3 regions of the Duganella sp. CY15W genome follow, and region 1 is predicted to be linked to each of the others. Evidence: riboswitches for the same ligand, from Rfam matches in the RefSeq annotation. Region 1 holds a riboswitch; each other region holds the start of a gene.

Region 1 (9,958 bases):
GCCAGCAACTGCCCGGCCACCGTCAACGCCTGTACCAATGGTGTTCCGCCGCCGCCGCCGCATTCGCGTGCGCGCATGGCGCCTGCGGCCCGTGCCGGACCAGGTGGCACGGTGATTTCAACACCCCGGCCGCCAAACGACAGCATGCCGACGTCGTCGCCAGCGCGCGCGGCTTGTTCGATCAACCGCGCTGCGTAGCCCTTGGCCAGCGCCAGTCGACCGTTCTGGCGCATTGATCCCGAGGTATCCAGCAGGATCAGGTGCAATGCGGGCACCACGGCATGCGCTGGCTGGCGACGCAGATGCTCGCTCCTCAGCGGCTGTGGACCTTTGGCGACCAGTGTTCGCACCCAGGCTATCGCTGAACTTGATGCGGGGGCGTGCGTGGCGGCCTTTCGGACTGCCGGAGCAGGCGACAGCGGGGAGGTACGCCACCGTTGGCCGCTCTCCCCTGTCCGGGGCTGCGCGCCAGGGTGGCTCAGGCTTTTTTTGCTGGCCACGCTCCTGTAGAGACGACACGCGTGGTGGCAACCGGCTGCGGCGGCAATGCGCCCCAGTCGCCTTCGGGTTCGCGGCCGGGCTCAGCCGGTGCGTCAGACGCTGGCTGGTGTTGATGGCCGTTGGACGGTGCAGGCTGCGGACGTTGGCTGGCGCCAGGCGGCGTACCAGCCGGCTCCATGCGGCGGTGTGCCAGCGCCAGATCCGCTACGGCATCAACATCTGCTGTCGTCACTGCGCTACGTCCTTCCAGAGCTGCAAGCGCGCGGGCGGCGCGCAGCATGACCAGGTCGGCACGCACACCGTCCACGCCAGCATCAAGCGCTTTTTGGGCTGCATGCGCCAGGACCGCATCCGGCCACGTCAGCCCGGCCAAGGCGGCGCGTGCCCGCGTCAATTGCTCGGCGAGCTGGACCAGCTGCGGTGCGTGTGCGCCGATCAGCGCCTGCGCGTCCTCGTCAAATTGCAGCCGCGCGCGCAGGATGGCCTGGCGCTGCACGGGATCGCGCGGATTTTCCAGCGTGACTGCCAGCCCGAAGCGGTCCAGCAGTTGCGGCCGCAGTTCACCCTCTTCCGGGTTCATGGTACCGACCAGCACGAAGCGCGCGGCATGCTGCTGGGAGATGCCATCCCGCTCGACGATGTTCACGCCACTGGCGGCCACATCTAGCAGCGCATCCACCAGTGCGTCGGGCAGCAGGTTCACTTCGTCCACGTACAGCACACCGCTGTGTGCGCGCGCCACCAGGCCGGGCGACAGCCGCACCTTGCCATCGCGCAGCACGTCTTCGACGTTCAGGCTGCCGACCAGTTGCTCCAGGCTGGCGGTCAGCGGCAGCGACACAAACGGTGCGGCCTCCGTGGCCCCTGGCAGCAGTTCCGCCAGCGCGCGTGCCGCCGTCGACTTCGCCGTGCCGCGCGGACCGCTGATCAGCACGCCACCGATGCCAGGATCGACCGCAGTCAGCAGCAGCGCGCGCTGCAGTTCGGACTGCCCCACCAGCGCGGTGAACGGAAAGACCGCAGGTGCGGCGGCTTGGACAACGGTCATGGCATATCTCCTCTTTCAACATCCTCCAGCGTTTCGAGCCGATGCTCCAGCGCCAGCAGGTGTTCTTCAATACGTTCCCGGTGATCGCCCGGTTCGGCCCACATGCCCCGCTGCATGGCCTCCAGCAAACGCTCGCCAACATTGCGCAAGGCCAGCGGATTATGCTGCTGCATGAAGGCCCGGGTGGCGTCATCATGCAGATAGGCGTCCGCCACCATTGCGTACTGGTGATCGCTGACCACGCCGGTGGTGGCGTCGAACGCAAACAGATAGTCCACCGTGGCGGCGATTTCAAACGCGCCCTTGTAGCCATGGCGCTTGACGCCTTCCAGCCATTTGGGATTGACCGCGCGCGAGCGCACCACGCGCGCCAGCTCCTCGCCCAGCGTGCGGACGCGCGGCGCACCTGGCACGCTGAAGTCACCGTGGTAGAGCGTGGCGGGCGTACCGGTCAGCTGTTCAATAGCCACCGCCATGCCGCCCTGGAACTGGTAGTAATCGTCGGAGTCCAAGATGTCGTGCTCGCGGTTGTCCTGGTTGTGCAGCACTGTGTCGATATGCGACAGCCGTTGCTCGAAAGCGCCGCGCGCCGCCTTGCCATGCTCGTCCTGGCCATAGGCGTAGGCGCCTGCGCGCAGATAGGCTTGCGCCAGGTCGGAGCCATCGTTCCAGCGCCCCCCGAGCAGTTCCTGCAAACCGGCGCCGTAGCCGCCCGGACGTGGGCCGAACACCCGCCAGCTGGCCTGGCGCTCGGCATCTTCTGCCGACAGGCCCTGCTCCTGCGCTTGTGCCGCCTCGCGCCGCACGCGCACACGGATGGGATTGATGTCGTCGGGCTCGTCTTCTTCCGAAATCGCCGCCACGGCGCGCACGGCGGTGTCAAACAGGTCGATCACGTTCGGGAAAGCATCACGGAAGAAGCCGGACACACGCAACGTCACATCCACGCGCGGACGCCATTTAATGGACATCGGCAGGACTTCAATATCCAGCACGCGGTTGCTGCCGGGCGCCCATTTGGGCCGCACACCCAGCAGTGCAAACGCCTGGGCGATATCCTCGCCGCCGGTACGCATGGTACTGGTGCCCCAGATCGACAAGCCGACTGCGCCGGGGAAACAGCCGTGGTCCTGCAGATGGCGTTCCACCACCAGGTCGGCCGCCGCCACACCCATCGCATAGGCGGTGGGCGTCGGCACGCCGCGCGTATCGACGGAATAGAAATTACGGCCGGTGGGCAAGACGTCCGGCCGGCCGCGCGATGGCGCACCGCTCGGGCCGGCCGGCACAAAGCGTCCTGCCAGGCCGCGCAGCAATTGGGTCATCTCGTTGGGACCGCAGGCATCGAGGCGAGGTTGCAGGGTTTCGCGGATACGCTGCAGTACCGCTGCGGTGCGCGGCCAGACGGCGGCATCCATTATGGCGCCATCGTCCAGCGCGGCCGCGGTCAATTGCGCCGCCAGCAGTTCCAGACGTTCGCGTGTATGGCCTTCGTGACGCCAGACGTCATCGCTGAGCTGCTGCAACGCTTGAGGCTTAGGTCCCTGCCAAGTCTGCGCCCAGTTGGGATTCAACGGCTGGAAGCCGTCAAGCCCCAAATCCTCGGACAAGGCTTGCAGCAAGCTTTGCTGTCCGGCCTGATTCCCGCCCGGGAAGCGCGCCAGTGCCACCATGGTGTCGATGCGCTGCCGTCCCTGCGGCGAACTGCCCAGCGTATGCAGGCCGTCCCGAATCTGGGATTCCTTGATTTCACACAGGTAGGCATCGAGCCGGCTCAGCAACGCCTCGCGCGCCGCCTCGTCGGCCGGTTTGGCAAAGCCCAGTTCCTGATGCAGGTTCTCTTTCAGAATACGTTCAAGGATTTCCGAACGCAGCATTTTGGCGCGGCGTGGATGCAGCGACAGCGCCTCGTAATATTCGTCCATCTGCCGTTCCAGCGCCTGCAGCGGGCCGTAGGTTTCGGCGCGGGTCATCGCCGGCATCAGGTGGTCGATGATCACCGCCTGGGTGCGGCGCTTGGCCTGGCTGCCCTCGCCCGGATCATTGACGATGAATGGGTACAGATGCGGCAACGGCCCCAGGATGGCGTCAGGCCAGCAGTCCGCCCCCAAGGCCACACTTTTGCCCGGCAACCACTCCAGATTGCCGTGCTTGCCCACATGGACCATTGCATCCACGAGATAGACGCGGCGCAGCCAGAAGTAGAACGCCAGGTAGTTATGCGGCGGCACCAGGTCAGCATCGTGGTAGCTGGCCACCAGGTCCAGGTCGCGTCCACGCGCAGGCTGGTTGCCGACGAAGACATTGCCGTAGCGGCGGCCGGACACCATGAAACGCCCTTGCCGTACCATCGGGTCGTGCTGAGGCAAGCCCCATAAGGCGTTGACCGCATCGCGGCTGTTGGCCGGCAAGGCATGGAAGTCTGCCAGGTAGTCGTCCATGGACAGGCTCTGCAACGCTGGCCGCGCGTCATTGGCGCCAAGTGCATTCGTCACACTGCCGATCAACGTGGCCATCAGCGCATCGCCGTCTTCAGGCAGCGCACCGGTTGCGTAGCCGGCCTCGCGCAATGCTTCCAGTATCGCCACCGTGGAAGCCGGTGTGTCCAGGCCGACGCCATTGGCCAGGCGGGCGTCGTCATTGGGATAGTTGGCCAGGATCAGCGCCACGCGCTTGCTGGCGTTGGGCTTGTTGCGCAACACGCACCAACGGCGCGCCATCTCGGCCACGAAGGCGATGCGTTCCGGCTCGGGCTGATAGCGGACGATATCCATTTCAGTGCGTTCGCAACGCCATGACAAGCCCTTGAAGCTGATGGCGCGTGTGCCGATGCGGCCATCGACTTCGGGCAGCACCACCTGCATGGCCATATCGCGCGGCGTCAGGCCGTGCGGGTCCGCCTGCCATTGATCTTGCCCGCAGCCGGCGGTGATGAGTTGCAGTACCGGCGCGTCGTCGGCCAGCGCCTGACTCAGTTGTTCATCGTCGCCATCCAGCGAGGACACTGCAAAGCTGGTGGCGTTAAGCACTACCTGCACCTGCTGCTCGCGGGCCAGCGATTGCAGCATGGCATAGCTGGCGGGTGTCTTGAGGGAGTCCACCGCCAGCGCCAGGGGATTCATGCCGGCGTCGTGCAAGGCGGCCATCATGTCGTCGAACACGGCGGTATTGCCGGCCAGCAGATGGGCGCGGTAAAACACCAGCAAGGCCACCGGTGCTTCCGGCCGCCACGGACCGGTCAGTTTATACGGCTGGTACAGCAGTGCGGGCGGCAACGGTACGGCCGGGGCCGGACGCTGGCCAAGGCCGAACACCGCATGGGCGATGAGCGCAAAGAACTTTTGCGCGTTGTCGCGCCCGCCTTCACGCAGGCAGCGCCACAGGTGACGGCAATCGTCCTGCGCGGCGGTACTGCGCAACAGCAGTTGCAGATCTTCATTCATGTCGCCGGAGAACATGGCCAGCCACTGGCCGCGCTCCTGCGCTTTCGCCACCGCCTGCTCGACCAGGTAAGCCGAATCGCCCGGCGCGCCGATGTGATCGATGATGACCACACGGGCGTGCTGCAACACGTCGTCCATATACAGATCGACACTGGCCGGCTGGCGCAGCCACATCAGGTTGGCCAGGCGGATACTGGGAAAGCTGGCATCCAGCCCGGATGCCACATCCGACAGCAGCGACAGCGTGGTGTCGGCGGCGCTGAGGATGACGATATCACCCGGTGTCTGCTCAACGCGCACGACACCAAGACCGTCATCCTCGACGTGTCCACCAGGCCGGGCCGAAAGAAGATGCATGGCTGCTTACTGCGCTATGCTTCAGGCCAGCAGGGCTGCGGAGATTTCCTGCTGCAGCGCCGGGCCATCCAGATGGTCGCCGATCAGCACGATGCGCGTGGCGCGTACCTCGTCGCCACGCCAGGCGCGATCGAAGTAGCTGTCGAAACGCTGGCCCACGCCCTGCACCACCAGACGCATGGCGGCGCCGGGCAAGGCGACAAAGCCTTTGGCACGGTAGATTTCATGGTGTTCCACCAGACTGGTCAGCACGGCCAGCAGCTTGTTGCGGTCGCTCACTTCCAGCGTCACCGAGACGGAATCAAACGCGTCGTGATCGTGGTCCTCCTCTTCGTCGTGGTGGGTCTTGCGCTCGTCGATTACATCTTCCACCGCGCGCTCCAGGCCCAGCAGGACGTCCAGCGCGAGGCGGCCATGCTGGGCATGCACCAGCTTGACACCGGCCGGGGTCTCGGCACGGACCGTCGCTTCCACGGCAGCCAGGGTAGCGGCATCCATGCCGTCGGTCTTGTTCACCACCACCAGGTCGGCAGTAGCTAGCTGGTCTTCAAACAGTTCCGCCAGCGGCGACTCGTGATCCAGGTTGTCGTCCGCGCGGCGCTGCACGTCCACCGCATCCGGATCGTCGGCGAAGCGGCCTGCCGCCACCGCTGGCGCGTCGACCACGGTGATGACCGAATCCACGGTGAAGGCATTGCGCAGCGCCGGCCACTGGAACGCCTGCACCAGCGGCTTCGGCAGGGCCAGGCCGGAAGTCTCGATCACCAGATGGTCGATCTGGTCGCGGCGCGCTGCCAGCTGCTCCATGACCGGCGCAAACTCTTCCTGCACGGTGCAGCACAGGCAGCCGTTGGCCAGTTCAAACAGCTGGCCATTTTCTTCGCCCTCCTCGTCACAACCGATGCCGCAACCGCGCAGCAATTCGCCGTCGATGCCGAGTTCACCGAACTCGTTGACGATGACGGCAATGCGGCGGCCCTGCGCGTTGGTCAGCAAATGACGCAGCAGCGTGGTTTTGCCGCTGCCCAGAAAGCCAGTCACAATGGTGGCAGGGATTTTGCGGGTTTGCATAGAAGTTCCTTGGCGAATAAATGAGATGGCGAAACGGATCAGCGGCACTCGTGGTGAGCCCTCACCGTCTTCCCCGACGATATTTGGGCATGTGACCGGCACGCATGCGTGCCGGCGTAGTCGTTGGCCGGTATCCGGGCTGGTGGACAAACCTCCATCGCCTTCCCAAGCGCGTGTTCGAAACGCTCAGTGGCCTAGATGGAAGCGGAATCAGCTGATTCATCCACTTACCGTTGCGGGGGCAGCGCAGGTTAGGCAGCGCTGATTGCGTGGCCCTCCTGCTTCCCGTTGAACTGCAGCGCTTGAACGACGCCGCGAGCACCAACGCGCGGATTATACCTGAGGCTGCAGGAATTCCCAGCGCCCGCCGTCGCCACCACTACTGCTTACGCCGCAAGGATCGTATGACAATGCTGCTATTCACATGTAGAATACGCGCCAATACGTGAATGGTGCCCTCCTGCTTGTCAGCTGGAGGGTGAAACGGGAAGCCGGTGACACGCGAGATTTTCATTTCGCGCCAGTCCGGCGCAGCCCCCGCTGCTGTAAGCCTGACGACCTTGATCAACCGCCACTGTGCCGCGCACGGGAAGGCAAGACCAGGGAAGGATGATGGCGAGCCAGAAGACCGGCCAGTCACGATGCACGGTAAAGCCCGGGGTGTGGCCTTGCCTGAGAGTTGTTCGTCGTTTTCCTTTTTATCGCTTCAGCAATCGCACATCGTGACTGTGCGCGCTGCCGTTCGCCGTGGGCGCGCGGCGCGCTGTGTCGTCCGTGGGCGTGCGCCTGGCATATCACCTATACAGAGATGCTTTCATGATCCTATCCCGCCCAGTCCACACCACTTCCCTGCGCCCTGTCGTTGCCGCCGTCGCCCTGCTGTGCGCCCACAGCGCCCTGGCCCAGCAGGCCGAATCCATGCCCACTGTGACCGTTCAAGCGGAAGCGCTGCACGAAGGGCTGGGACTGACCCGCCAGAACGCCACGGCCAGCCGTTTGAACCTGACCGCCATGGAACTGCCCGCCAGCCTCGATACGCTGAGCGCCGATACCATGCAGGCGCGCGGCGACCTGCTGGTCAAGGATGCAGTCACCCGCACCACCGGCCTGACCGACATCAGTTCGCCGGGCAACGGCGTGGCCTACTCCGCGCGCGGCTTCAGCGGCAACGGCGCCATCGCGCTGCTGGAAAATGGCCAGCGTCCACAGGTAGGTTCGGGCACGGCCACCTACCCGGCCGATCCATGGGGCTATGAATACATCGAAGTGCTGCGTGGTCCTGGCTCCATCGTGTATGGCAGCGGCACCACCGGCGCCACCATCAATGCGGTACGCAAGGCGCCGCAACGGACCACGGCCTTTGAAGCGATAGCCGGCATCGGCGACGGCAAGGCGCTGCGCGGCGGCGTCGGTGCTACTGGCGCCATCGGCGAAAAAGGCGCGTTCCGCATCGATGCCTACGCTGATCGCAGCGACGGCTTCATCGACCGTGGCAATTCGCGCCACGGCAAGGTGCTGAGCAGCCTCACGTACGCGCTGACGAATGACCTCGACCTGGACCTGTCGCTCGACCATCTGGAGCAGAAGCCGCAGCGCTATTTCGGCACGCCGCTGGTGAATGGCCGCATCGCCGGCGAACTGCGCCACCAGAACTACGACGTCGGCGATGCAGATATCTCCTTCACGGACGACAAGGCCGTTGCGCGCCTGACCTGGCGCGTGACGCCAGCGCTGACCATCAGCAACGAGCTGGCCTACATGAAGGCGCATCGCAACTGGCGCAACGCCGAATACTATTACTACGACACGCAAGCCAAGGTGGTGGACCGCAGCGACTACATCGCCATCCAGCACAACCAGGAGCAGACCGGCAATCGTCTCGAGGCGCGCTGGAACGCGGGCGCCAACCGCGTGGTGGCCGGCTGGGAAGCGGCCAGCATCAACTTCCAGCATAACAATAACTCACCTTACGGCGGCGCCTCGGTCGTGGCGCCGACCGGCTTCAATCCCGGCACGTTTGATAGCCCGGACCCGGTGCTGCCTAACTTCAGAACCCATACCACCACCAACGCATTCTATGCCGAGGATGCTTATGACATCACCAGCAGCTTGCTGTTGCTGGCGGGCGTGCGTCACGACCAGTACAAGGTGGAGCGCGTCAGCCTGCTGGGCGCCACCGGCTTCACTTCGCGCCTGAACTCGAACGCGGTGCGCCTGGGTCTGACATGGAAACTGGCGGCCGATACTTCGGTGTACGGCCAGGTCAGCAGCGGCAGCGATCCGGTCACCAGCCTGCTGTCGCTGAACCTGGCCAACAGCCGCTACAAGCTGACCAGCTCGCGCCAGGTGGAGGCCGGCGTCAAGCAATCGCTGGCCAATGGCAAGGCGGAGTGGACCGCGGCGCTATACCGCATCAGCAAGGATGACATCATCACGCGCGACCCGGCCCATCCGGCATTGTCGATCCAGGGCGGTTCGCAATCGTCGCGCGGCGCCGAACTGAGCGCCAGTGTCAAGCTGGCACAGGCATGGCGCCTGGAAGCGAACGCAGCCTACACTGACGCCCAGTTCGACCAGCTGCTGGAAAGCGGCAACGTCTCGCGCGCCGGCAACCGTCCGTCCGACGTGCCGAAGATCTCGGCCAATCTGTGGCTCAACTACCGTGCTGATGCCTGGCGCGCGGCGCTGGGTGCGCGCTACGTCGGCGAACGTTTCATCGACAACGCCAATTCGCAGGTGCTGCCTGCCTACACCACCATGGACGCTTCGCTGGGCTGGAACATCAGCCGCAACGTGCTGCTGCAGCTGAACCTGCGCAATCTGACCAACAAGCTGTACGCCAGCACCTCCTACAGCGATGCCCAGTACCTGCTCGGTGATCGCCGCCACGGCGAGCTGACGGTTCAGTGGCGCTACTGATCGTCCGCGCCATGGGTTCCTGGAAACGGCAATTGCATCTGCTGCATCGCTGGCTTGGCATCGGCATAGGCTTGCTGGTGCTGCTGTGGTTCGGCTCCGGCATCGTCATGATGTATGTGCCCTACCCTGCGCTGACCGAACAGGAGCGCATGGCATGGCTGGCGCCGCTTAACGTCGAACAAGTCGAGGTCAGCGCGTGGAATGCCTGGCAGGCCACGGGCCAGCCCGGTGTCCCCGACGTCGTCAAGCTGAATAGCGTGGCGGGCCGGCCTACCTACCACTTCATGGCTGACGGCCGCTGGCGTTCGGTGTGGGCCGATACCGGTACAGTCTTGCAAATGACGGACGATATCGCCAGGTCGGCCGCCGCCAGCGCGGCGCCGGGCGCCAGCACCTTGGCCGTCGACACCGTGGATCTGGACCAGTGGACGTTTGGTTCCGTCAAAATGCATCGTCCCTTGTACCGCGTGGAAGCCGACGATGCGGCAGGCAGCGTGCTGTATGTCTCCGGCCGCACTGGTGAACTGGTGCGTGACACCACGCGCAGCGAACGCGCGTGGAACTGGGTCGGTTCGGTGATTCACTGGATCTACTTCACGCCCTTGCGCACCTACGGCCA
Region 2 (9,958 bases), on a different contig from region 1:
TTCGTTTCGCGAGGGACCGAACTATAGCAAGCCACCACCCGCTTTGGCAAGGGGTAGAATAATAAATTCTTCGATTCATACATCGCCCCATGCCAATCTCCCCTACTCGCAATGACGCGCTCGCTGTTCAACTCGACAACGCCATTAATAACAAGACCAAGCCGCTGGGTAGCCTGGGCGTATTGGAGGCGCTGGCCAAACAGCTGGGCTTAATACAGAACACGCGGGCTATCTCTATTAGTAAGCCAGCGATTCTGGTCTTCGCTGCCGACCATGGCGTGGTGGCCGAGGGCATCTCCGCCTATCCGCAGGACGTGACCTGGCAAATGGTGGAGAACTTCCTGGCTGGCGGCGCCGCCATCAACGTCTTCGCTGCACAGAACAGCTGCGACCTGCGCGTGATCGATGCAGGCATCAATCACGACTTCGGCCCGCGCAGCGGTCTGACTGACCGCAAGCTGGCCCACGGCACCCACAACTTTGCGCAGCAGCCCGCCATGAGCCGTGAACTGTGCGATACCGCGCTGGCCACCGGCATGGCCCTGGCGGCTGAACTGGAAGGCAATGTGGTCGGCTTCGGCGAAATGGGCATTGGTAATACCACGGCCGCCGCTGCCCTGATGCACAAGCTGACCGGCATCCCGGTCGCGCAATGTGTCGGTGCCGGCACCGGCTTGTCGGCCGAAGGCATAGTGCATAAACAGCACGTCATCGAAGCTGCCGTCGCCAAGCACGTGCATGCCACCGAAGCGCACGATGTCCTCGCCACCTTCGGCGGTCTCGAAATCGCCATGATGGCCGGCGCCATGCTGAAAGCGGCCGAACTGCACAAAGTGCTGCTCATCGATGGCTTCATCGTTACCAGCGCACTGATGGTCGCCGCCCGCATGCAGCCCGCCATTCTGGATTACTGCGTGTTTGCCCACTGCTCCAACGAGAACGGCCACCAACAGATGCTGGAAGCGCTGCACGCAAAACCTTTGCTGAACCTTGGTCTGCGCCTGGGCGAAGGGACTGGCTGCGCACTCGCGCTGCCGCTGCTGCACGCTGCCGCCAACTTCCTGAACCAGATGGCCACATTTGAGTCGGCCCAGGTCAGCGAAAAGTCCGAGTAAGCGATGCATCAGCTCCGCCTGTTCTTCACTGCCCTGCAGTTCTTTACCCGCTTGCCCATCCCTGGCTGGGTAGGCTTTGATCCTGCGTGGCTGAACCAGGCCTCGCGCTACTTCCCGCTGGTCGGTGTCGTGGTGGCGTCAATTACTGGCGGCGCCTATGCATTGACGTCGTACTTCCTGCCAGCGCCAGTTGCTGTAGTTATCTCCACCGCAGCCGGCATCTACGCCACCGGCGCCTTCCATGAAGATGGCTTTGCCGATATGTGCGACGGCTTCGGTGGCGGCATGACGCAGGAGCGCGTGCTGGAGATAATGAAGGACTCGCGCATCGGCGCTTACGGCGCGATCGGCACGCTGTGCATGCTGGCGCTGAAACTGGTGACGCTGTCCATGCTGCCGCCGCTGGCCGCGATTGGCGCCTTATTCGTGGCCCATCCGCTTTCCCGCCTGATGGCGACCTCGCTGATCTGGCGTCTCGATTACGCGCGCGCGGAAGGCAAGGCCAAGCCGCTTGCACAGAAAATGAGCAACCGCGAATTCCTGATCGCCGCACTCACCGTTGTCCTGCCTGTCGTGGCGGCCGGTGCGCTGCACTGGCTGCCAGTATCTGCGCTGTTCAGCGGCGTGGTGGCGACGGCCATCGCGACGTTCTGGCTGGCCCGTAAATGCGTGCACCGCATCGACGGCTACACGGGCGATTGCCTGGGCGCGGTGCAGCAGGTGACGGAAGTGATGTTCTATCTATGCGTCCTGGCCAGCTTCACCCGATGACGCTGATACTGGTCCGCCATCCCCAGCCGCTGGTCGCACCAGGCATCTGCTACGGCAGTACCGATCTGGCGGTCGCGCCCGAGCAGCTGGAGCAAACGCTGGCGACGCTGCGGCTGCCCAGCGATCTGCCCATCTACTCCAGCCCCCTGCGCCGCTGCGCCCAATTGGCCGCCCGCCTGACGCCATCGCCACACTATGATGCCCGCCTGGCCGAGATGCATTTCGGCGACTGGGAAATGCAGCCATGGGACACCATCCCCCGCGCGGCCATCGACGCCTGGGCTGCCGACACGGTCAACTACCGCCCTGGCGGCGGCGAGAGCGTATTGCAGATGGCGCAGCGCATCAGCGCATTCCACACGGCGCTGCAAGGCCAGTCGGCCATCGTCATCTGCCACGCCGGCGCCATCCGTTTGCTCACTGCGTGCCACGCCGGCCTTGCCCCTGCGGAGATGGCGCGACAGGCCGCGCAAAGCGCCCATCAAATCCCCTACGGCTCCACTTTGACCCTTTAAACCCGTATAATGTGCGGGTTTTGGTGCCCGCATGTCTGTTCAGACCTGCAGTTAAACGGGAAACACGAAGCCATAAAAGCCAACGTGTGCTGCCCCCGCAACGGTAAGCAAGCGTCGCCGCTGTACGCGACACATCACCTCTTATAACCACTGTGCCGAGGCATGGGAAGGTAAGGTGGTTCCACTTGTTAGCCCGGATACCGGCCAAACCAGGTGGAAGCGGGCTGCCCCTCGCTTCTGTTCACAATTGGCCAACGGGGACGTCGGCCGGTTGCTACTAACAGAAATAACATCATGACCCTTCGTATCTCCCGTCCTGCGGCGCTGTCGTCGCTGGCATTGGCCATGGCTGCCTGCTACGCGCACGCCGAACCAGTCAACAATGGCACCGTGGTTGTCACCGCCACCCGTACCCCGCAACCGCTGGCCAACGTCATCAGCGATACCATCACGATCAGCGCCGAGCAGATTTCGGAATCGGGCGCCGGCTCCATCATCGACCTGCTGCAGCGCCAGCGCGGCATCGAGATCGCCCGTAACGGCGGTGCAGGTACGGCGTCCAGCGTCTACATCCGTGGCGCCAACAGCAACCACAATATCGTGCTGGTGGACGGTGTGCGTATCGGTTCCTCGACCACCGGCGCCGCCAACTGGAGCGCCATTCCGCTGACCGCGATTGACCATATCGAAATCGTCTACGGCCCACTGAGCTCCCTGTACGGCGCCGACGCCATCGGCGGCGTCATCCAGATCTTCACCAAAAAAGGCAAAGGTACGCCAAGCGTGACGGCCTTCGCAGGCTACGGCAGCGACAAGACGCGCGAAGCCGACGCCACCCTGTCCGGCGCCACCGGCGGTGAGCATAGCTTCAGCTACGCGATCAGCGCCGGCAAGGAAAAATCCGACGGCTTCTCGGCCACCCGCCCGGCCAGCGGCTCGTACAACCCTGACCGCGACGGCTACGACAAGGAAAACGTCTCCGGCCAATTCAGCCTGCAACTGGCGCCCGGCTACGAAGCCGGCGCACTGTTCTTGCACAGCAAACTGGATTCGCAGTACGACAGCGGCGCGTCAGCATACGATGTCCGCAGCAAGGCGCTGTTTGAAACCGCCGCCGTCTACGGCAAGGCGCAGTTTGTATCGAACGTCGACACCCTGCTGCAATACGCAGAGAGCAAGGACAACGGCGAAACCTTCAGCAGCGCGGCAGCTACCGGCTACTCGCGCATCAATACCAAGCAGACCGACATCACGCTGCAAAACGACATCCGCATTGGCGAAGATGTATTGCAAGTGCTGTACGATCACCGCAAGGAAGAAGTGGACACCAACGGCTTCAAGCTGGACAAGCCGGAACGCACCACCAACTCCTGGGCCGCATCCTATAACGCCCGCCGCGGCGCCAACCTGCTGAACGCCGCCATCCGCCGCGATAAATCGGTGTACGGTGCGAAGAACACTGGCTCGCTGGGCTACGGCTACGACTTCACGCGCCAGCTGCGCGCCACCGCCAGCTATGGCACCAGCTTCCGCGCGCCGACCTACAATGAACTGTACTATCCGGGCTACGGCAATCCTGCCAACAAACCGGAACAAGGCAAGAACGCAGAAATCGGCATCCGCTGGGATGACGGCGTCAACGCGATCAGCGCCAACTACTACCGTAACCGCCTGACCGATCTGCTGTTGAGCACCACGCCATGCCCATTCGGCACCAGTACCGGCAAGTCCTGCGTGTACAACATCGCCAACGCCACGCTGGAAGGCCTGACCGTCGCCGGCGCCACCAAAGTGGCCGGCGTCAACCTGAATGCCAGCATCGACCTGCAAGATCCCAAGGACGACAACAGCGGCAAGCGTCTGGCACGCCGTTCGAAGAAACACGGCAACCTGAGCGCCGACTACGCTATCGGCCAGTGGAAGCTGGGCGCGGAGCTGGACCTGTCCGGCGACCGTTACGACGATGCACTCAACAAGACCCGCCTGGGCGGCTATGGCCTGGTGAACCTGTTCGCCACCTACGCCATCACGCGCGACTGGTCGGCGCTGGTCCGCTGGAATAACATCGGCGACAAGCAGTACGACCTGGCGAATAACTACGCAACGCCAGGCTCCAAGGTGTTTGCCGGTATCCGTTACGGCTACAAATAATGGTGTAACCTGCCGGGGTTGGCCACCTTCCCCGGCAGTTTTTTTGAAAGCAGTGCATGCATTCTTTCTCCCGCAATCTGCGACAGCGCGCCGTCATCACCTTCACCGGGTTGGTGCTGTTTGCGTTTGCCAGCCTGATTTTTTCGGGCATGACCGGTTCGGTCTCGATTCCCATTTCCGATATTCCCGCAGCGCTCAATGAGCTGCTGCACGGCCAGCAATCGACGCTGGCAGCCACCCTGCTCGACCTGCGCCTCAGCCGCGCGGTCTCCGCTTTCGCCACAGGCGCAGCGCTGTCGCTGGCCGGCGTGATGATGCAGGCATTGCTGCGCAATCCGCTGGCCGATCCGTATGTCCTTGGTATTTCGGCCGGCGCCTCCGTCGGTGCGCTGGCCGCGTTGTTATTCATGTGCGCCGCCTGGATGGTGGATGCCGCCGCCTTCGTCGGCGCCGTCACCGTCGCCATGATGCTGTATCTGCTGGCCAAGCGCGACCTGCGCAGCGGTACCGCTGCCGAAGGCGGCACGGCGCTGTTGCTGCTGACCGGCGCCATCATGTCTTCCGCCTGCATGGCGCTGGTGACGCTGATGCTGTCCGTCGCTCCGGAAAGCCGCTTGCGCAGCATGGTATTCTGGATGATCGGCGACCTGTCTGGTACCCAGGTCCGCGTCATGCCATGGGTGGTCCTGATCGCTGCGCTGGCGTATGCGCTGCGTATTGCCCGCTCCATCAACGTCATGGCGCTGCATGCGGAGGCCGCCGCCACGCTGGGCATCCGCGTGGGCGCGCTGCGCAAAGGCCTGTTCTTCGTCTCCGGCCTGCTGACCGCCAGCGCCGTCACCAGCGCGGGCAGCATTGGCTTTGTCGGCCTGATTGTGCCGCATGCCTGCCGCTTTGCGGTCGGTCCCGACCACCGCATACTGATTCCGGCCGCCACGCTGGCCGGCGGCACCTTCCTGCTGCTGGCCGACACGCTGGCCCGCACCGTGATCGCACCGACCCAGCTGCCAGTGGGCGTGGTGACGGCGCTGATCGGCGCCCCGGTCTTCCTGTATCAACTGCATCGGCTGCGTAAATGATGATCGGTACTCACAACCTATCCCTCAGCATCGGCCAGCGCCAGCTGGTCACGGACCTGAACTGGCAGGTGGCCGAAGGTGAATGCTGGAGCATCATCGGCCGTAATGGCGCCGGCAAAAGTACGCTGATGCGCGCACTGGCGGGACTGCGTGGCGTGGAAGCAGGCCATGTCGCCCTGTCCGGCAAGCCGCTGGCGGAATGGCCGCTGGCGGAACTGGCACGCCAGCGTGCCTTCCTCGCCCAAAGCCGCAGCGACGCCTTTGCCTACAGCGTCATCGAAACCGTGCTGTCGGCACGCCATCCCTATCACGGCAACCGCTACTGGGAAGACAGCGACGATCACGCGATCGCCCTGAAATCGCTGGAAGCCATGGAAGTCGCCGATTTGGCCGGACGCGATGTGCGTACGCTATCCGGTGGTGAACGCCAGCGCGTCGCCATCGCCGCCATGCTGGCGCAGGACACGCCGCTGCTGCTGCTCGACGAACCCGCCAATGCGCTCGACCTCGCGCACCAGGTCAGCGTGATGAATATTCTGGCGCGCCTGTGCCGCGAGCAGGGCAAGACCGCCGTCATGATCGGCCACGATCTGACGCTGGCGCACGGCGTCTCCACCCACGCCCTGCTGCTGAAAGGCGATGGCCGCTGGCTGGCTGGCAGCAAGGATGATGTCATGCGGGCGGACATCCTCAGCGACTACCTCGGCCATCCGATTGAAGTCATCCAGCACGGTGCACGCAGCATCTTTATCCCTAACGAGAACACACTATGAGCGACGAGATCAACGAACGTCACCGCGTCCGCATGGAACGCAAAAAAGCCATTATCGACGCCAAGATCGCCGCTGCGGACAAGCAAATCGGCATCATCATCGTCAACACCGGCAACGGCAAAGGCAAAAGCTCCAGCGGCTTCGGTATGGCGATCCGCGCCATGGGACATGGCATGAAGGTCGGCGTGGTGCAGTTCATCAAAGGCGCAATGCAGACGGGCGAAGAGCTGTTCCTGCGCCGCTTCCCGGAAGAGATCAGCTTCCACTCCATGGGCGAAGGCTATACCTGGGAGACCCAGAACCGCGAACGCGATATCGAAAAGGCCGAACTGGCATGGGAGCAGGCCAGGAAATTCCTGGCCGATCCGGAAATCGGCCTGGTGATATTCGATGAGCTGAACATCGCCCTCAAATACCGCTACCTGGATGTGGAAGTGGTCATCAACGACCTGCTGGCACGTCCACCAATGCAGCACGTGGTCATCACCGGCCGTGGCGCGCCACCGGAACTGATCGAGATTGCCGACACCGTCACTGAAATGAACGTCGTCAAACACGCTTTCAAGGCTGGCATTGGCGCGCAAGCGGGGACCGAATGGTAAAAGCCCTGCTGCTTGCCGCTGTCGCATCGGGACAAGGCAAGACCACTGTCACCGCTGCACTGGCGCGCAAGCTGGTCCGCCTGGGACAACGCGTGCGCGTATTCAAGTGCGGCCCGGACTTCATCGATCCCATGCTGCTCGAACGCGCCAGCGGCGCGCCGGTGCGCTCGCTGGATTTGTGGATGGTGGGTAAAGAGCTGTGCAGCCAACAACTGGCGCAAGCCGCTGCGGAAGCGGACGTGATCCTTATCGAGGGCGTCATGGGCCTGTACGACGGCACGCCCTCATCGGCCGACCTGGCGCGCGAATTCGGCGTGCCAGTGATGGCGGTAATCGACGCCGGCGCCATGGCGCAAACCGCTGGCGCCCTGGTGCACGGGTTGCGCGACTATGGCCCGGTCGAGATGGCCGGTGTCATCGCCAACCGCGTTGCCAGTGAAGGCCACGCCAAAATGGTGGCAACCTCGCTACGCGACATTCCACTGTTCGCCACCCTGCCCAAGCAGGCCAGGTCACTGCCGGAACGCCATCTCGGCCTGGTCCTGCCGGGTGAGGTGAATGATATCGACCAGCTGCTTGATGAACTGGCCGACCAGCTGGTGTTTGACCAGGCAGCGTGGGACAGCCTGCGCCCGGTCGATCTGGGCGCCGCGCCAGCCGCCACGCAAACGGAACCGCTGCTGGCCGGGAAAACCATCGCCATTGCGCGCGACGCCGCCTTCATGTTTATCTATCCGGCCAACCTGGACATACTGCGCGCCTTGGGCGCGACGTTGAAATTTTTCTCGCCGCTGGCCGATGAAGCCGTGCCGGCAGAGGCGGACGCGGTCTATCTGCCCGGCGGCTACCCCGAACTGCACGCGGCGCAGCTGTCGCAGGCAGGCAACTGGCAGACCTCCGTACGCGCAGCGCACGCAGCGGGCATGCCGATTGTCGCCGAATGCGGCGGCATGATGGCGGTGGCAGACACGCTGGCGGACCAATCGGGCGCGGTATGGAAAATGGCAGGCCTGCTGCCCGGTGCTGTGGCCATGCAGCCACGGCTTGCGGGACTGGGCTCGCAAGGCCTGCCCACGCCGCAAGGCATATTGCGCGGCCATACCTTCCACTACTCGAAACTGGCGACGGACGTGGCACCAGCCGCGTACACTAGCAAGCATCCCTCCGCTATACAAGGTGAGGCATGGTACCGTGCAGGATCGCTATCGGCTTCGTATTTTCACGCATACTTTCCATCCAATCCGGCGGCAAGCGCCGCTTTGTTTCTTAGGAGTGTGATATGACACGTACACTGGTTCTGGGCGGCGCCCGCTCCGGCAAAAGCGCTTACGCTGAGCGTCTGGCCGCCGACTCGGGCAAGGAAGTCCTCTACATCGCCACCGCCACTGCTGGCGATGGTGAAATGGCGGCACGCATCGCCCACCACCGCGCCGGCCGTTCGCCGGAATGGACCACGGTTGAAGAGCCGCTGGCACTGGGAAACCAGCTGCTGCGCTGGTCCTCGCCCGACCGCCTGATTATGGTGGACTGCCTGACGCTATGGCTCAGCAATCTGCTATTTAGTGGCGGAGAAGAATATCCGGACGTCGGCGAGATCACCCTGCCGGCCCTGTTCCACGAACAGCAGGACATGCTGGCCAGCGCCCTGACCAAGTGCGCCAGCGACGTCGTAATGGTGTCGAATGAAGTCGGCCTGGGCATCATGCCCATGGGCGCCGTGTCGCGCTGCTTCATGGACGAACAGGGACGCCTGAACCAGGCCGTCGCATCAATCTGCGACCGCGTAGTGTTTGTGGCTGCAGGCTTGCCGCTGGTCTTAAAAGGATAACCGTGCTGAGTGGGCTGAGCTTTTCCACCATCGCCGTATTGATGGTGGCCGCAGTGTTGCTGGATCTATGGTGGGGCGAGGTGCGCCGCTGGCATCCGCTGGTTGGCTTTGGCAACCTGGCCATGGCGCTGGAGCGCCATCTCAATCGCGAAGGCCCGTTGCGCTTTCTGCGCGGCGTGCTGGCGTGGATGCTGGCCGTGCTGCCCTTGACGGCACTGGCCGCACTGCTGGTTCATGCACTGGCAATGCCGCTCGCGCAAGCTGCCGCTCATGCCCTCATGCTGTATTTAGCGCTTGGCTTGCGCAGCCTGCGCGACCACAATCTGCCGATTGCCGATGCGCTGGCCCGGAATGACCTGCACGATGCCCGCCGCCTGACCTCCTACATCGTCAGCCGCGACACCACCAGCGCCAGCGAAATCGAGCTGACGCGCGCCAGTGCCGAATCGCTGCTGGAGAATGGCAACGATGCCGTCTTCGGCACGCTGTTCTGGTTCATCGTTGCAGGCGGGCCTGGCGCCGTGTTGTTCCGCATGGCGAACACGCTGGACGCGATGTGGGGCTATCGCACGCCACGGCTGCTGCAATTCGGCTGTGCCGCAGCCCGCATCGACGATGCGCTCAACTACATTCCCGCCCGTCTGACTGCGCTGTCCTACGTGCTGCTGGCGCCTGGCCTGCAAGGCAAACGCCGGGCATGGCAATGCTGGCGCGCGCAAGCTCCGGCATGGGATAGCCCAAACGCCGGTCCGACCATGGCCAGCGGCGCTGGTGCGCTTGGCGTGCAGCTGGGCGGCGCAGCCATCTACCACGGCCAGCTGGAACATCGCCCGGTACTGGGTGACGGACCACCCGCTACCGGCGCCGATATCAACCGCGCCTGGCTGCTGGTCGCGCGCACCACCGCGCTGTGGCTGGCCATCGCCTGTACTGCTGCGGCCATCATGGAGTACACACATGCTTGAACACGGCGGCAATCTGCGCGACGCCGCAAAACGCTTTGGCCGCGAGGACTGGGTTGATCTGTCCACCGGCATCAATCCCCATTGGTATCCGGCGCCGGTGGTGGCGAACAATGCCTGGCATCGTCTGCCGGAGCCTGATCCCGCGCTCACCGCTGCGGC
Region 3 (9,958 bases), 1.1 Mb from region 1:
AACAATTTCAATGGTGATGCCAGCGCGGGCAAGGTCAGCAATCAGGGCACGATCACCACGCCGTCCGGCGGCCAGATTTTCCTGGTCGCGCCTGCAGTGGAAAACAGTGGCGTGATCTCGTCGCCCAATGGCGATGTGGTGCTGGCGGCGGGCAAGAGCGTGCAGCTGTTCGACTCCAGCGATCCGAATGTGCAGGTGGTGGTGTCGGCGCCGTCTGACCAGGCGATTAACCTGGGCAGCATTGTGGCGCAGGGTGGCCGCGTGGGCGTGTTTGGTGCACTGGTCAACCAGCGCGGCGTGATTAATGCAAACAGCGCGGTGCGCGGTGAGAACGGCCAGATCGTGCTCAAGGCCAGCGGCACCACGCTGGTGGAAGCGGGCAGTACCACGACTGCCACCGGCAGCAATCTGAACACGGGCGGCGACATCATGCTGTTGGGCCGGCAAGTGGGCGTGACCGGCAATGCCGTGGTCGATGCCAGCGGCGCGGCAGGCGGCGGCAAGGTGCTGGTGGGCGGCGATTACCAGGGCAAGAATGCTGCAGTGATGAACGCCGATGCCACCTATGTGGGCAAGGATGCGGTCATCAGCGCGGATGCGACCCAGCGTGGCAATGGCGGCACGGTGGTGGTGTGGAGCCAGGAGGCGACGCGCATGCATGGCATGCTGTCGGCCCGTGGCGGCGCCAGCGGCGGCAATGGCGGGCAGATAGAAACTTCGGCCAATTATCTCGATGTGGCAGGTGCGCGCGTGAGCACCCGCGCCGCCAAAGGAGAGACCGGCACCTGGCTGCTGGATCCGTACGATATTGAAGTGGTCAGCGGCCGGCCTGGCAGCCTGACGGACGTCGCCACGTTTGGCGCTGGCCCGTCCACGGGGACCACCTCGATTGGCGCTGACCTGATTTCGGAGTCCACCGCCAATGTGGTGCTGCAAGCGAAACATGACATCACGTTCAGCAGCGCCATCACCAATACGTCCAGCGCAACGCTGACAGCGCAGGCCGGCAATGACATCAAGGTCAATGCACCGCTGTACATGACCGGCGGCGTCACGCTGAGCGCCAATGATGCTGCCAGCGGCAGCGCTTCCGGCATGGGCGGCGTCACGCTGGCGGACAATAGCGGCACGGACATCCTGCGCACCTATGGCGCGGACGCGACGCTCAAAGGCAGTTATGTCACCATCAATGGCACGGTCGCCCTGGCTGGCGGCAGCCTGGACGCGCGCGCCACGGTGGCCGATGGCTACATCACGCTGGGCAGCAATAGCGCTGTGCGTACCGGCAGCAGCGGCTCGCCCCTGTTGTCGTTTGTCGCCGATAACATCAACCTCAATGGCGCTGCTGGCACCATCGGCGGTGGCGCCAGCGACGGCTCTGACACGGTATCGTTGTCCACCTACACGGCCAACCGCGAGACGGTGCTGGGCGGTTCGGCCAGCGGCAAGCTGGGTCTGAGCGCTGCGGGCCTGGGGTCGATCTCCGGCGGCAGCCTGGCGATCGGTCATAGCGCGGCCGGTAATATCACAACCAGCGGCGATGTCGTCCTGAGTGGCGTCGGCACCTTGCTGCTGGAGAGCGGCGGCGACATCACGCTGAGCAAGGCGCTGAGCGGCGCCCGCAACGTGCGCGTCAGCGTGGATGGCAGCGGCACGCTGACCGCGACCAGTAGCGCCAATGTATCCGCGACAACGAAGGTCGCGCTGGTCGGCGATAGCATGGCGCTTGGTGGCGTTAATGGCAGTATCAGTGCGCAAAGCATCTGGTTGGACACGTACGGCAGCGCCACCAATATCAGCCTGGGCGCGGTGGCCAGCGGCAAGCTGAGCCTGAGCGAGGCGGAATTGAAAACGCTGAGTTCGGGCACGCTCAAAATTGGCTGGGCCGACGGATTTACCGGTACCGTCACGATTGATGGCAGCACAGATCTGAGCAGCGTCACTACCGCTGTGTCCCAGCTTTACCTGAAAGGCGGTGCGATTGCTGCAACCGGTACGCTCAAGACGCAAGGCCAATTGAGTTTGAACGCTGGCACCGGCGCCATCAGCGGGGCTGGTGCGCTCACAGCGGGCCAGTTGACGGCCGAGGGCAATTCGGTATCGCTGACTGGCGCCAACCAGGTGACGGACCTGAGTGGCAACGCCAACAGCGGCAGTTTTGTGTTCAATGCCGCAGGCGGTTTCAACATCAACAGCAATATCAGCGGCAGCACGGGCATTACCTTGTCGGCTGGCGGCAATATCGAACAGGATAACTATGCGCAGCTGATCACGCCGACCTTGAGCGTGACCACACCGCAGGCGGCCCGCCTGGATGGCATGTCCAACCAGATCGGCGCGCTGAGTGCGAGCAATATCGGTTCATTGGTGGTCAAGAATAATGGTGCGTTGACGCTGAACGCGATTTCCCTCTCCGGCACGTTTGGCGACGGGGTGGTCAACGCCAATGCGGTGGGCAACCTGACGGTGTCAGGCGCCTTGAATGCGGGAACGCAGAGCGTGACGCTGCAAGGCAGCAACGTGACCGGTACGGGCGTGATCACTGCGGCCAACCTGACCGCCGTCGCCAGTAGCGCAGTCTCGCTGACCGGCGCCAACCTGGCGGCCAATGTCGGCGGCTCGGCAAGCGGTGGCAGCTTTACCTACAACTCGGCAGCGGCCAATGTCAGCCTGAATAGCACCTCGGCCAGCGTAGGCATCGTGCTGAGCAGCACCGGCAATATCAGCGAGGGAGTCTCCAGCACGCTGCTGTCGCCGTCGCTGAGCGTGACGACACCGGGCCTGGTCGATTTGTCCGGTACGGATAACCAGATCGGCGCGCTGAGCGCGGGCAGCGTCGGATCGCTTGATTTCAAAGGCAAGAATAATCTGACGCTCAATAGCGTTACGCTGACCGGCGCCCAGACTGGTGGACAGCTTGCAATTGAGGCGCCCACCGTGACTGTAGCGGGGGCCATCGACGGCAAGACGCAGAAGGTAACACTGGAAGGCAACACGGTTACCGTCAATACGGCCAGCTCGGCGGGCCTGTTTGACATCGGCGCCAATACGCTGACGCTGGCGGCGGATGTGACGGCCTCGGTAGCCAGCGTGCGGCCGTATAGTGCCGGCTACAGCATGAAGATCGGTGCTGTGACCTGCGGCACCGGCAGCTGTGTGGCGGTGAATGACTTCTCGCACCTGGTGGCGCCTACGCTGGGACTGGGTTCCAGCGACAGTGCGCTGAACGTGGGCGATATCGCTGTGGTGAGCCTGTCGCCGGCGAATTACAACGCCATCACCAACCGCATCGGCTTACTGAGCTACAGCGGCAATATCACGCAGACTGGTGTCATCAATGTCCGCGACTTGGGCATCGAAACCGGTGGCACAGGCAATATCACGCTGACTAATGCTGGCAATACCATCACCAATCTGGCGGTGTCGCAGAGCGGCACCGGCAACCTGAGTTTCGCCAATACCGGCACGCTGGCGATTAGCCGCTTACAAGGCGGCACTGGGACTTATACCCAGCTGTATGACATCAATGGTGTCAGCAGCGACGGCACTGTAACGCTGGATGTGCTGAGCGGCGGCATTGTGACCGGCAGCGGCACGGCGACTGGCGGTACGCTGAGCGCCAATGCGCTGGCCATGACAGCCAGTGGCGGTATCGGCGGCATCGGCAGCAGCAATGCGCTGGTAACGCATGTGTCTTCGCTCAACGCGCTCAATACGGCGGGTAGCGGCAGCACGGCCGCCATCAATATCGCCAACACCAATAACACCTTGCATAGCTCGGTGCTCACAGTGCACAAGGTTCAGCAGGTCGATGCGGGCGGCGGCAACGGCGGCGCCATCATCATCGATAACCAGGGCGGCATGACGATTGCCGATCTGTCGCCGAATGGCGTGCAGACGACTTCCGGCTCGATCACGCTGCAAACGCACAGTCCACTGGTGATTAATGGTTCGGTGACATCGACCTCTGGTTCGATCACGCTGGCTGCGGGCACGGGCTACGATCCAAGCAATACCATCACCATCGGCAGTAACGGCACGGTGACGTCGACCAACGGCACGGTATCGATCACGGCGACCCAGTACCAGGTTAATAATACGAATCCGAACAGTGTGCACGACAAGAACGGCAGCGTGACGCCGAATTACCAGCAGCCGCCAACCCCGACGCCGGCACCGACGCCCACGCCGACACCAACGCCAGTGCCGACGCCGGTGCCGACTCCAACACCCGTACCAACGCCAGTGCCGACTCCGACGCCGGTACCGACCCCAGTGCCAACGCCTGTGCCAACGCCAGTTCCTACACCAGTGCCAACGCCTACGCCGGTACCGACACCGGTGCCAACGCCAGTACCGACGCCGACGCCAGTGCCTACACCGGTACCGACGCCAACGCCGACACCGCCGCCATCGGCAGACATTTGCACCATCGCGCCGAATTCGGCACTGTGCCAGGTGCTGTCGCCACCGACGGCAAGTGAACCCGTCAAGCCGATACAGCAGGCAAGCAACCAGGTCATCACCATGCTGGCATCGGCGGCGTCAACGGGCAGCACTACCTCGAGCAGCGGCAGTGCATCCGGCGGCGCCACGTCGGGCGGCACTTCGCCATCGCCGACACCAGACGACAAGAAGGATAAGGCGACTGACAAATCGGCCGATGACGCATCCAAAGACAAGAGCGGGATTAAAAATGAATCAGTTAAAAAAATGTACTGCAATTAAAGCGCTGATGCTGCTGGTGCTGTTCTGGATGGCCGGCGCCAGTTGGGCCGCCCAGGTGGCAGGCACCGTGGTGCAACTGAGCGGCCCACTAATGGCAAAGAAAGCCGATGGGGCAGTGCGAATCCTCTCGATGAAATCAGAAGTGGAGAGCGGCGACACGCTGGTGACGGAGAAGAACACCTACGCCATGGTGAAATTCATCGACAACAGCGAGATCACACTCAAGCCATCGACCACGTTCAAGGTGGAGAACTTCAGCTTTGAGGCGGGCAACCCCAACGCCGACAGTGCGTCCTTCAACCTGGTCAAGGGTGGCCTGCGCTCTGTGACTGGCCTGCTGGGCAAGCGTAACAAGGAAAAGTTCGCGATGAAGACGCCGACCGCCACCATCGGTATTCGCGGCACCACCTTCATTGCCGAATGGGTGGAGCCATCGGCGGAGGCCGTGGCCGCGCGTGAGGCCTATCTGCTGGCCAGCACTGCTGCGCTGGACCCGCTCGCCGCGCCCGTGCAGCCGCTGATGCTGGCGCAGGGGCCTGTACCGAATATGCCCCCTACCATTAAACCGGGTCTGTATGTGCAGGTCATCGATGGCATTATCAATCTGAGCAACTCGGGCGGCTCGCAGACGTTTAACGCAGGCCAGTTTGGCTTTACGCCCAACGTTACGACGCAGGCGGTCGTGATTCCGCAGAATCCGGGCCTGAGGTTCTCGCCGCCGCCCGTATTTAACCCTACCTCTTCCCAGCCGGGCGCCAATACGGCCGCACCGCCCAAGTCCAACTCCGTGGATTGCGAAGTCCGCTAAAAAAAACCTTGACCTTCCAATCGTGGGATACTTGATGCTGTAGGTGTACAAACAGCATCGGGTGTCCCATGAATCAGCAAGCGATCAAAATTGACGGCATGAGCTGCGCCTCCTGCGTGGGCAGGGTGGAGCGCGTACTGGCTGCCGTGCCGGGCGTCGACAAGGTCAGTGTCAACCTGGCCACCGAAATGGCGAGGGTGGAATCGGCCCAACCGCTGGACTTTTCGGTACTCAAGCAAGCGGTGGACAAGGCCGGCTATGAAGCATCGCTGCCGGCCGACGCGGCGCCCGCAACGGCTGCTGATGCTGATGCTGATGCCCAGACCCCGGCCGCAGCACCTTCCGCCCATCGCCGTTATGCGCCCACGGGCGGCCTTGCCGTCGTGCTGGCCGCGCTGTTCTCCTTGCCGCTGGTGCTGCCCATGGTGCTGGAACTGGCCGGCATTGAGTGGATGCTGGATGGCCGCATTCAATGGCTGCTCGCCACGCCGGTGCAGTTCTGGCTGGGCGCGCGCTTTTATCGCGCCGGCTGGCTGGCCGCCCGCGCCCGCAGCGGCAATATGGACTTGCTGGTCGCACTGGGCACCAGCGCCGCGTATGGCCTGAGCATCTACCAGTTGCTGGCGGGCGGCGACATGCCGCATCTGTACTTTGAAGCGTCGGCCGTGGTCATCACGCTGGTCTTGCTGGGCAAGTGGCTGGAGGCACGCGCCAAGCGCCAGACCGCCGCCGCCATCCGCGCGCTGCAAACGCTGCGCCCGGAGTCCGCGCGCGTGCGCCGTGGCGGGCAGGATGTGGATGTCGCCATTCATGAAGTGCGTGTGGACGACATCATCGTGGTGCGCCCCGGCGAACGGATTGCCGCCGATGGCGTGGTCACGGAGGGCGCCAGCCATGTTGACGAAGCGCTCATCACAGGGGAGAGTCTGCCCGTTGCGCGTCATGCGGGCGAACGTGTTACGGGTGGCGCCATCAATGGCGAAGGCCTGTTGCTGGTGCGGGTAAGTGCGATTGGCGCGGAGAGCACGCTGTCGCGCATTATCCGCCTGGTGGAGGATGCGCAGGCGGCCAAGGCGCCGGTGCAGCATCTGGTGGACCGCGTCAGCGCGGTCTTTGTGCCGATGGTGCTGGTGCTGGCGCTGCTGACCCTTGCCGGCTGGTGGCTGTATGGCGGCGATGCCGGGCAGGCCATCATCAACGCCGTGGCGGTGCTGGTGATTGCGTGTCCGTGTGCTTTGGGCCTGGCGACGCCTGCCGCGATCATGGCCGGCACCGGCGTCGCGGCGCGCCATGGCATCCTGATTAAAGATGCCGAGGCGCTGGAACTGGCCCACCGCATCACCACCGTGGCTTTCGACAAAACTGGTACGCTGACCGAAGGTCGGCCATCGCTGGCGGTGCTGGCGCCGGCACCGGGCGTGGACGAGACACGCTTGCTGTCGCTGGCCGCCGCCGTCCAGCGCGGCAGCGAACATGCGCTGGCCCGTGCCGTGCAGCAGGTTGCTGAAGCCCGCGCTGTGCCCGCGCCAGTGGCGACCGGCATCAGCGCCTTGCCCGGGCGCGGTGTCGCAGCGACGGTGGACGGCGTGCAGCTCATCCTCGGCAGCACGCGTCTGATGCGTGAACAGGCCATCTCGCTGCAGGCACTGTCGGCCCGCGCTGAAGAACTGGAGCGCCAGGGGCATACCGTCTCTTGGCTGGCAGCGCCCGGCGCTGACGGCCTGCTTGGCCTGCTGGCTTTCGGCGACCGCATCAAGCCGCAGGCGCAGGCTGCCGTGCAGGCGCTGCATGCCATGCAGATCCAGACTATCCTGCTGACCGGCGATAACCAGGGCAGCGCCGATGCCGTCGGCAAGCAGCTCGGTGTGAAGCGCGTGATCGCCAACATGCTGCCAGCCGACAAAGCCGCCACCATCGGCACGCTGAAGACCGACGGCGCCACCATCGCCATGGTTGGTGACGGCATCAACGACGCACCGGCGCTGGCGGCGGCGGATGTCGGCATTGCCATGTCCAGCGGCACGGACGTTGCCATGAACGCTGCCGGCATCACCCTGATGCGCGGCGATCCGGCATTGGTGGCTGCCGCCATCTCGATCTCGCGCCGTAGCTACAGCAAGATCCGCCAGAACCTGTTCTGGGCCTTTATCTATAATCTGATCGGCATACCGCTGGCGGCCTTCGGCCTGCTCAACCCGATGGTGGCAGGCGGCGCGATGGCGCTGAGTTCCGTCAGTGTCATCAGCAATGCGCTGCTGCTGCGCCGCTGGAAACCGGAGAATCAAGCATGAACATTGGACAAGCCGCCACTGCCAGCGGGGTCTCCGCCAAAATGATCCGCTACTACGAGAGCATCAACCTGATCCCGGCCGGCAAGCGCACCGACGCCGGTTACCGCATCTATGGCGACAACGATGTGCACACGCTGCGCTTCGTCAAGCGTGCGCGCTCGCTGGGCTTTTCGCTGGAGCAGATCGCCGGCCTGCTGTCGCTATGGCAGGACAAGGCGCGCGCCAGCGCCGATGTGAAAGCCATCGCGCTGGGGCATGTCAATGCGCTCAATCAGCGCATCGCCGAACTGACCGAAATGCGCGACACGCTGCAATCGCTGGCCAGCTGCTGCCACGGCGACGACCGCGCCGATTGCCCGATCCTGCAAAGCCTGGCGCAGTGAAACGCCGTCTGCTGTGCTGTAAATGGTTTGAGACGCGTCAGGCGCTTCGCGTATAATCTCGCCACGTTTTGGTGCTCGCGCCTCTGTCCAGAGGTGCAGTTAAACGGGAAACAGGGAGCCCTCCAGGGCCAACCTGTGCTGCCCCCGCAACGGTAAACAAGCGTCGTCCCCGCGTCGACTATCCGCCTCGTATATGCCACTGTGCCTCGTGCATGGGAAGGCCAGGCGGATTCGCTTGCCAGCCCGGATACCGGCCAAACAGGGGGATGCGCCATCGGCGCTTCTATTCAATCCGCTCACGGGGAGGTGAGCTGATTGCATCTGTAGTCCATTCATTTTTATGCATTTATACAGCGCGCCGCGGCAGTGCCGGCTGGTGGCCATGTCTTGTGCATGCGTCGCCGGCGTATCTTTGCGCGCTGATTTTTCGGGACACCTCCATGTTTACTCTGCCTGTTGACGCGGCGATCCATGCGATCGAGACGCTGCTGTACTCCATCTCCAACGTGCTTTACCTCCCCGTTTTGCTCGGCATTGCCGCGCTGGTGCTGCATATGCTGTTCTGCTTCGGCAGCTTTGGCGCCGAATGGCTGGAACGCCGCCGTGGCGTGCGGATGCTGGTCGCCACTGCGAAGCAGGAGATGTCTGCCGTGCTGACTGCGCAGGAAGGCGATCCTGCACTGGATGCGCGCCTGGAACGCATCGTGCAGCGCGCCGATGCCAGTGGCGTGCGCCGTCTGGATGGCGTGCGTTTCGTGGTGCGCGTCGGCCCCGCGCTGGGCCTGATGGGCACCCTGATCCCGATGGGTATTTCGCTGGCCGGTCTGGCGCAAGGCAATCTGCCGAAGATGGCGGAATCGATGACTACTGCGTTCACCGCCACCGTGGTCGGCCTGGCCTGCAGCGTGGGCGCCTACGTGCTGACGCTGGTGCGCGAGCACTGGCTGCGCAGCGATCTGACCGAGATTGCGTTTGCCGCCGAAGCGCTGCTGGCATCGCACGGCGCCAAGCCGCATCTGGTCCGCGCGGAGGCCTGAGATGCGCTATCTGAACAAGCACCGCTACAGTAAGCTGGGCGAACATGGCGAAGATCCCTTGTCCGGCGTCGCCAATCTGTTTGATGCCAGTATCGTGTTCATCGTGGCGATGATGCTGGCGCTGTTCTCGGCCTGGAACATGATGGATTTGCTGGACCCGAACTCCGAAGTCACCATCGCCAAAAAATCGGCGGACGGCCATGTCGAGGTGCTGACCAAGAAGGGCGCTGAAATCAAGGTCAGCAAAGTGAGCGACAAACCGTTGTCGGGTTCCGGCAAGCGTCTGGGTACGGCCTATCAGCTGCCGGACGGGAAGGTGGTCTATGTTCCGGAATAAGCTGTGGACACTGGCCCTGTCGTTGCTATCGTTGCTGTCGCTGGTCGTTGGCGGCCATGTTCATTCGGCACAGTCGCCGCGCACGCTGGCGCTGATGCTGGGCGATATCGAGTCGCGTCCCGCCGTGCTGGCGGTGCGCGGTTTGCAGGCAGAGTTGAAAGAGCTGAACGTCGCGGTACGTATCATCCCGGTCAACAGCCTGACGCCGGCCGACCGCAGTGCGCTGGCTAACGCGGATGTGGCGGTCATCAATGTCAAAGGCCGTCAGGCGATAGCGGGTCTGAGTGGCGAATTGCAGGCATTGCAGAAAGCACGCAAGCCGGTGTATGCGGTCGGCGGCGCACTGGATGACAACCTGCGCGAACTGGGTGTGC

What was found. Region 1 has a riboswitch for cobalamin ahead of cobW (cobalamin biosynthesis protein CobW). Riboswitches for the same ligand answer to the same signal wherever they lie in the genome.
Region 2: linked by a shared signal. The riboswitch ahead of GTP58_RS30595 (TonB-dependent receptor domain-containing protein) and the one ahead of cobW (cobalamin biosynthesis protein CobW) in region 1 are both predicted to bind cobalamin.
Region 3: linked by a shared signal. The riboswitch ahead of GTP58_RS01275 (MotA/TolQ/ExbB proton channel family protein) and the one ahead of cobW (cobalamin biosynthesis protein CobW) in region 1 are both predicted to bind cobalamin.

Annotation. Positions count from the first base shown of each region.
Region 1 is NZ_WWCQ01000001.1:1,398,221-1,408,178, reverse strand. Features, by position in the region: gene GTP58_RS06545 (VWA domain-containing protein) at 1-350, opposite strand, end outside; gene GTP58_RS06540 (ATP-binding protein) at 479-1,549, opposite strand; gene cobN (cobaltochelatase subunit CobN) at 1,546-5,349, opposite strand; gene cobW (cobalamin biosynthesis protein CobW) at 5,371-6,420, opposite strand; cobalamin riboswitch at 6,528-6,761, opposite strand; cobalamin riboswitch at 6,854-7,072, shown strand; gene GTP58_RS06525 (TonB-dependent siderophore receptor) at 7,237-9,339, shown strand; gene GTP58_RS06520 (PepSY domain-containing protein) at 9,327-9,958, shown strand, end outside.
Region 2 is NZ_WWCQ01000010.1:98-10,055, forward strand. Features, by position in the region: gene cobT (nicotinate-nucleotide--dimethylbenzimidazole phosphoribosyltransferase) at 90-1,115, shown strand; gene GTP58_RS30585 (adenosylcobinamide-GDP ribazoletransferase) at 1,119-1,886, shown strand; gene GTP58_RS30590 (histidine phosphatase family protein) at 1,883-2,401, shown strand; cobalamin riboswitch at 2,406-2,625, shown strand; gene GTP58_RS30595 (TonB-dependent receptor domain-containing protein) at 2,696-4,552, shown strand; gene GTP58_RS30600 (iron ABC transporter permease) at 4,609-5,631, shown strand; gene GTP58_RS30605 (ABC transporter ATP-binding protein) at 5,631-6,404, shown strand; gene cobO (cob(I)yrinic acid a,c-diamide adenosyltransferase) at 6,401-7,006, shown strand; gene GTP58_RS30615 (cobyrinate a,c-diamide synthase) at 7,000-8,289, shown strand; gene cobU (bifunctional adenosylcobinamide kinase/adenosylcobinamide-phosphate guanylyltransferase) at 8,286-8,834, shown strand; gene cbiB (adenosylcobinamide-phosphate synthase CbiB) at 8,837-9,799, shown strand; gene cobD (threonine-phosphate decarboxylase CobD) at 9,792-9,958, shown strand, end outside.
Region 3 is NZ_WWCQ01000001.1:260,097-270,054, forward strand. Features, by position in the region: gene GTP58_RS31200 (filamentous hemagglutinin N-terminal domain-containing protein) at 1-4,728, shown strand, start outside; gene GTP58_RS01260 (FecR domain-containing protein) at 4,697-5,536, shown strand; gene GTP58_RS01265 (cation-translocating P-type ATPase) at 5,605-7,827, shown strand; gene cueR (Cu(I)-responsive transcriptional regulator) at 7,824-8,210, shown strand; cobalamin riboswitch at 8,263-8,484, shown strand; gene GTP58_RS01275 (MotA/TolQ/ExbB proton channel family protein) at 8,651-9,247, shown strand; gene GTP58_RS01280 (DUF2149 domain-containing protein) at 9,249-9,584, shown strand; gene GTP58_RS01285 (cobaltochelatase subunit CobN) at 9,571-9,958, shown strand, end outside.